3 regions of the Blastococcus carthaginiensis genome follow, and region 1 is predicted to be linked to each of the others. Evidence: riboswitches for the same ligand, from Rfam matches in the RefSeq annotation. Region 1 holds a riboswitch; each other region holds the start of a gene.
The links. Region 1 has a riboswitch for cyclic di-AMP ahead of QOZ88_RS03750 (C40 family peptidase). Riboswitches for the same ligand answer to the same signal wherever they lie in the genome.
Positions count from the first base shown of each region.

Region 1 (2,179 bases):
CGCCGAGCTGCCGGTCACCGGGCGCGCCGGGGAACTCGTCGTGGCGGTCCACGGCGCGGACGACCAGCGGGCGGCGGCAGGGCTCCGCGACGGCGTCCTCGCCGGTCTGACTGACGGGACCCTGGCGGTGCGCCGGCGGGAGCACGGGCGCGGCAGCGTGGTGCTGGTCGGCGGCGGCCCCGGCGACCCCGGCCTGATCACCGTCCGCGGCCGCCAGGCCCTGGCCACCGCCGACGTCGTCGTCGCCGACCACCTCGGCCCCCAGCCGCTGCTGGCCTCCCTGCCCCCCGAGGTCCAGATCATCGACGCCTCAAAACTCCCCCGCGGCCGCGCCATGGCCCAGGAGACCATCAACGAACTCCTCGTCACCCACGCCCGCGCCGGCCGCCGCGTCGTCCGGCTCAAGGGCGGGGACCCCTTCGTCTTCGGCCGCGGCTACGAAGAGCTCCAGGCCTGCACCGCCGCCGGCATCCCCGTCGAGGTCGTGCCGGGCATCACCAGCGCCGTCGCCGTCCCCGCCCTGGCCGGCATCCCCGTCACCCACCGCGGCCTCACCCACGAGTTCGTCGTCGTCTCCGGCCACCTGCCCCCGGGCCACCCGCAGTCCCTCGTCGACTGGGCCGCCCTGGGCCGGCTGCGCGGCACCCTGGTCGTCCTCATGGGCGTCGACACCGCCCCCGCCATCGCCACCGCGCTGATCGGGCACGGCCGCGCGCCGGACACCCCCGTCGCCGTCGTCACCGACGGCTCCACCCCCACCCAGCGCGCCCTGCGCACCACCCTGGCCGACCTCCCCGCCACCCTCACCCAGCACGAAGTCCGCCCCCCGGCGGTCTGGGTCGTCGGCGAGGTGGCGCACCTCACGTCAGCCGACTGAGGGCGTGTCGCGGCGTGCCGGTGACGCTGCGTGCCCGGGTTCGCGGCGCAGCGCGACGGTTCCGGGCGAAGTCGTCCGCAGGCATGGTGGTGCCGCGGATCGCCCCCTAGCGTGGGCCCGTCCGGACGGACCCGTCCGTCGCTGAAACCGGTGACAGCCGCCCGGACGCCGCCGAACCACCCGCCGGATCCGTCCGGCACCGGACCGGGGAACCACACGCACCACCGGGGTGAAGCGACCGACCGGCCCGCGCGGGCCGCCGGACGCCGGGCGCCTTCCCGCCCGAACCCGTCAGCTCACCCGGTAGGCGGCCGTGGAAGAAAGGAAGACCCGCCGAACATGGCGAGTTCGCTCAGCCCTGCCCACCGCCGGATCACCGGTCGGCGGGCCCTGCTGGCCCTCGTGGCCGCCGGCGGCGTCGCCCTGACGCCGCTCCCCGCCTCTGCCGAGCCGCACCGGCCGGCCACCTCGCAGGAGGCCGCGGAGCTCGTCGCCGCCCGCGCGCACGACCTGGAGGTCCTCACCGAGCGGTTCAACGAGACCCGTGAGCAGCTCAAGGCCACGCAGGCGGCCGCCGACGCGGCCGCCGAGGAGCTCACCGCCGCGCAGGCGGCGCTGACCGAGGCGCAGGACCGCGTCCGCACGGTGGCGCGCAGCGCCTGGACCAGCGACCGGCTGGGCACCGTGGAGGCGATGCTGACCAGCGGGTCGCCCACCGAGCTGGTGGACCGGATGGGCATGCTCGACACCATCGCCGCGCACAACAACGGCGTGCTGGGTGAGGCCCAGAGCGCCGGGGAGGACGCCGAGCGCGCCCGGGCGGCCGCCGAGGAGGCCGCGGCCGACGCGCAGGCGCAGGTCGAACGCGTGGACGCCCAGCGGGCCCGGCTCGACGAGCAGATCGCCTCCTACCAGGCGCAGTACGAGCGGCTGAGCGCCGAGGAGCAGCGGGCCTCCCGGGCCGCCGCCGAGCGGCACGCCGCCGAGGAGGCCGCGCAGGCCGCGGCCGAGGAGGCCACGGCCGCGCAGGCGGCCGAGACCGAGGCCGAGGCGGCGGCGGCTCCTGGAGCGGCACCGGCCCCGCAGGCAGCGGCCCCCGCTCCGGCTCCCGCCGCCGCGGCGCCCGCACCGGCTCCCGCCGCCGCGGCGCCCGCACCGGCTCCCGCCGCTCCCCCGCCGCCGGCACCGCCGGCACCGCCGGCACCGCCCGCCCCGTCCGGGGGCAGCGCGGCGGCGCAGACCGCGGTGAGCACGGCGATGGCGCAGATCGGCGACCCCTACGTGTGGGCGGCCGCCGGGCCG
Region 1 covers NZ_JASNFN010000002.1:199,454-201,632, forward strand. Annotated here, with positions in the region: gene cobA (uroporphyrinogen-III C-methyltransferase) at 1-877, shown strand, start outside; cyclic di-AMP (ydaO/yuaA leader) riboswitch at 1,049-1,202, shown strand; gene QOZ88_RS03750 (C40 family peptidase) at 1,217-2,179, shown strand, end outside.

Region 2 (2,179 bases), on a different contig from region 1:
GTGCACGACGTTCCTGCTGCCGATCACGGACTCCGAAACAGGCGTGAGAGCGGGCGGCTGTCAGGGACTGTGCATCTCCGGGAGGTGTGGCTCTCGGACATCTAGTAGTGATCTGGACAGGACAGCGAGGAATCCGCAGCCTCCCAGGCGGCTACGAACTCCTCCGCCGCCTCGCCCTGGATCCACGCCAGCGGGGACTCCCGGCCGTCGATCACCAGCAGTCGCTCGGATGTGGTCCAGTCAGGGGCGCCGACATTCTCGGTCGGATCATCGGCGACGAGCGTGACCTGAGGATCGCCCGATGCCGGCCTGACCCAGTCATCCACCGTGAAGGTGACGTGCAGGCCACCGGCTCGCTCCGTCGTCCCCCGGACGGTGCCCCAGAAGACGTGGTCGGAGCAGGCGATGACGGCCTCGGGGGACGCCAGGCCGCCGTCGCGCCGCGTTGCATCATCGGAAGCACAGGCAGCGACGAGCAGCGAGACTGCGGCAACCGACCCTGTGCACGTCGTGAAGCGGACCGTGTCCATCCCGCACCCTCCACCCCTGCCCGGCGGAAACGCCAGCTCAGCCACCAGCAGCGGAAACGGAGACGCCGTCGAGCACGAGGCGGGACCGCGACCGTCGTTCGGTGGGGCGGGTGGGGCTCGAACCCACGACCCAGGGATTATGAGTCCCATGCTCTGACCGGCTGAGCTACCGCCCCGGACGTACCAGCCTGCCAGAAGCCCCCGCGGAAACCGCGTCGCGGCCCGGTGCCCGAGTGGCGGACCGCGAAGGTCCGTTACCACCCTGTGACATATCCAGGTTTCGCTTGTACCGTCTCTCGCGGCCCACCCGATCCCGCTCCCGAACCCGGGGGCTCGGGCGGGCCCCGCCGAACTCTGCGGTCTGACCGCCGCGGGGACCGGGGACCCACGTTCTCTGGGGTGAATCCCGCCTGCGCCTCCACGGGCAGGCAGGTAGGGCACGTTCCGGCCCGAACCCGTCAGCTGACCTGGTAGGCGGACCGAGGAACGGAGACAGTCGCCTTGGCGACCACGCACCACCTGAAGGGCGTCCTGCGGCGCCCACGCCGCGCCGCCGGCCGGGCGACCATCGCCCTCACCGCGCTGCTGTCGCTGTCCCTGCTCGGCGCGCCGGCCTCGTCGGCGGCACCGAGCGCAGCGCAGAGCGAGCACGACCGCGTCGCCGCCGAGGTCCAGGGCATCGAGCAGCGCGTCCGCGAGGCCGAGGAGCGGCTGCAGCAGATGACGCTGCGGGCCGAGGAGGCCAGCGGCGCCGTGCTGGCCGCGCAGGCCGAGCTCGACCGCGCCCGGCAGCACGCCGACGCGATCGCCGCCGAGCTCGCCGCCGTCCGGGAGGCCGTCGGACGCACCCAGGACGACGTCGCCACCCTGGGCCGCGAGGCTTACATGGGCAGCGACGAAGCGTTCACCGAGATCGAGATGGTGCTGCACGCCGAAGGCCCGGGGGAGCTGCTGCAGCAGGCGGCGACGCTGGACCTGCTCGGCGAGGACCGAGCCCGGGTGCTCGAGGAGCTGCGGGTCGCCGAGGCGCGCGAGGCGCGGCTCGACCGCGAGGCCAAGGCGGCCGTCGCCGAGCGCGACGCCGCCGCGCACAAGGCCGAGGAGGCCCAGACGGAGGCCGACCGCCTTCTCGGCGAGGCGCAGGCCGAGTTCGACGCCCTGACGGCGGAGAAGGCGAGCCTCGACCAGCAGCTGCGCGACGCCGAGATCCGGCTGCTCGAGGTGAAGGGCGCCGAGGACGCCGCCCGCGCGTACGACGAGGCGCAGGCGGCGGAGCAGGCACTCATGACGGTGGCCGCCGCCCCGGGTGGCAGCGGCGCTGCGTTGACCCAGGGCCGGGTCACCTCCTGCTACGGCGCGCGCTGGGGCACGATGCACCTCGGTGTGGACATCGCCGCGCCGATCGGCACCCCGATCTACACGCCCGAGCCGGGCGTCGTGCTGCAGGCCGGTCCGGCCAGCGGCTTCGGGCTCGCCGTCGCGATCCAGCACCCCGACGGGGTCATCACCGTCTACGGCCACGTGAACCAGTTCTTCGTGTCGCCGGGCCAGGTGGTCAGCGGCGGGCAGCAGATCGCCGAGGTCGGCAACCGCGGCCAGTCCACCGGGCCGCACCTCCACTTCGAGACACACCGGGGCGGCCTCTACGC
Region 2 covers NZ_JASNFN010000021.1:11,085-13,263, forward strand. Annotated here, with positions in the region: gene QOZ88_RS16115 (hypothetical protein) at 102-530, opposite strand; tRNA gene QOZ88_RS16120 (tRNA-Ile) at 633-706, opposite strand; cyclic di-AMP (ydaO/yuaA leader) riboswitch at 876-1,007, shown strand; gene QOZ88_RS16125 (peptidoglycan DD-metalloendopeptidase family protein) at 1,032-2,179, shown strand, end outside.
Region 2: another riboswitch for cyclic di-AMP. It lies ahead of QOZ88_RS16125 (peptidoglycan DD-metalloendopeptidase family protein); the one in region 1 lies ahead of QOZ88_RS03750 (C40 family peptidase).

Region 3 (2,179 bases), on a different contig from region 1:
GAGATCAGTCCCATGTCGTCCTCCTCGTTGCGGTGGGTGTGCAGGGATCGCCGCTCCCTACCCGCGCGCTGCCGGATCCATGTGCCGGACGCCTAGACTGCCTGGCACGACGGACGAGTCGGCTGGGCGGTCGCGTCGGTGGGGGAGACCCCGCCGCCGAGGAACGTCCGGGCTCCACAGGGCAGGGTGGTCGTTAACGGCGACCCGGGGTGACCCGCGGGACAGTGCCACAGAAAACAGACCGCCGGCGTCCGCGCCGGTAAGGGTGAAACGGTGGTGTAAGAGACCACCAGCACGCCGGGTGACCGGCGTGGCTCGGTAAACCCCACCCGGAGCTAGGTCAAGAAGGAACGGTGGTCCGCCGCCGCTCCGCGCAGGCGTTCGAGGGCGGCCCGCCCGAGCCTGCGGGTAGACCGCTGGAGCCTGCCGGCAACGGCAGGCCTAGATGGATGACCGCCCATCGGGAGGCCGTGAGGCACCCGTGGACAGAACCCGGCGTACAGGCCGACTCGTCCGTCGGCCCCCCGCTCTCGTGCGGCGTCCGCGGCGTCATCCGTCCGGGCGAACGGGGGCGCTGCGCTCATGTCCGGTGACTCCACGTGCCGCTGTGCGGAGGGTCCGCGAAAAGGCCGGGTTCGAGCTTCTGGCTCGCCGATCGCCTTGCCTACCGTTCGCACGTCCGCTGACCGGCGGACCCGGAGGTCGCCCGCCGAACCTGCCCACGGCCGCCCGGAAGCGTCGAACACGACGGGCAGGCGCGGGGGACCCACCGTTCGTGGCCCTCCGGGACCTCGGGGTGAAGCCGCGCCGTGCGCGGCCGGGCAGCTCTCGCCCGAACCCGACAGCTAACCCCGCAGGCGGCGAGAGGCTCACCACCCCATGCCCAACAGCCATCGCACCGTGGGTCGACACCGTCGTCCCTCCCGCAACCGCGCCATGACCGCCGTGGCCTACCCTGCCGTGGTCCTCGCAGCGGCCTCGGCCGTCACCCTGGGGGCCATCGGCCCCGCGGCCGCCCACACCGGCGAGCACACGGTCCGTTCCGGCGACACCCTGAGCAAGCTCGCGGCCGGCCACGGCACCACGTGGCGCAGCATCCACGACGCCAACCGCGACACGATCGGCGCCGACCCGAACGTCCTGCGCGTCGGGCAGGTCCTCACCATCGGCGGCTCCGGCGCGGCACCGGCGGCGGCACCGGCGGCGGCGCCGGCTCCCGCCGCCGCGGGGTCGTACACCGTGGTCGCCGGCGACACGCTGGCCGGGATCGCGGCCCGCCACGGCACCACCTGGCAGGACCTGCACGCCCTGAACCTCGGCGTCATCGGCCCGAACGCGAACGTGCTGCGCGTCGGGCAGGTGCTCGCCCTGAGCGGCGGGGGAGCGGTTCTCGAGCGCGCCAGCCGGGCTGAGCGGCCCGCCCCGGCTCCTGCTCCTGCTCCTGCTCCGGTGGCGACGTCCGCGGCCTACGACCAGTGGGACGTGCACGTCCGCCCCGCCGTCCAGGAGATCGCCGAGGCGAACGGCGTCGGGACGGTACTCACCCGCCCCGGCCACAGCCCGACCGCCGGCCGCGCGGCCGACTTCATGGTGTACACCGACGCGGCCAAGGGGAACGCGGTCGCCCAGTACGTGATCGACAACGCGGCCCGGCTCGGCGTGGACTACGTGATCTGGCAGCAGCGGATCGCCGGTCCGTGGACGGGCTGGGCGTGGCAGCCCATGGCGGACCGCGGCTCGGCCACGGCCAACCACATGGACCACCCGCACGTGGCCTTCCTGCCGTAACCACCGCTCCTCCGCACGTCGCTGAGCCGGCCGTACGCCGATCACCCGTGGTCGGTCGGTCGGATGGCCGGGAGTCTTCGCCGGCCAGGGTCGGCACCATCTCGGTGTTCCAGCTGACCTGGGGCTGATCCGTGGGCCGGGGGCACCGGAGCGTCCCCCGGTCGGCGTCGGTGGAGCGTCCCCGAAGGGGATGCCGAGGTCGCGACGGCGTGTCACGAGATCGTCATGCACCCGATCGTGTTGCGCGCGTTCGAACGGTGGACGGCAGGGCATGACGTGATCACGCCCTGATCGAGGGCCGGGTGAGACGCCGCTCCGCGCGTCGTGTCACCGACCGCTGGGTTCTCCCCGACCCGGACGACCGACCGGCGCAGCACCGCGCCGGCCACCC
Region 3 covers NZ_JASNFN010000058.1:511-2,689, forward strand. Annotated here, with positions in the region: RNA gene rnpB (RNase P RNA component class A) at 115-516, shown strand; cyclic di-AMP (ydaO/yuaA leader) riboswitch at 727-872, shown strand; gene QOZ88_RS23045 (LysM peptidoglycan-binding domain-containing protein) at 946-1,788, shown strand.
Region 3: another riboswitch for cyclic di-AMP. It lies ahead of QOZ88_RS23045 (LysM peptidoglycan-binding domain-containing protein); the one in region 1 lies ahead of QOZ88_RS03750 (C40 family peptidase).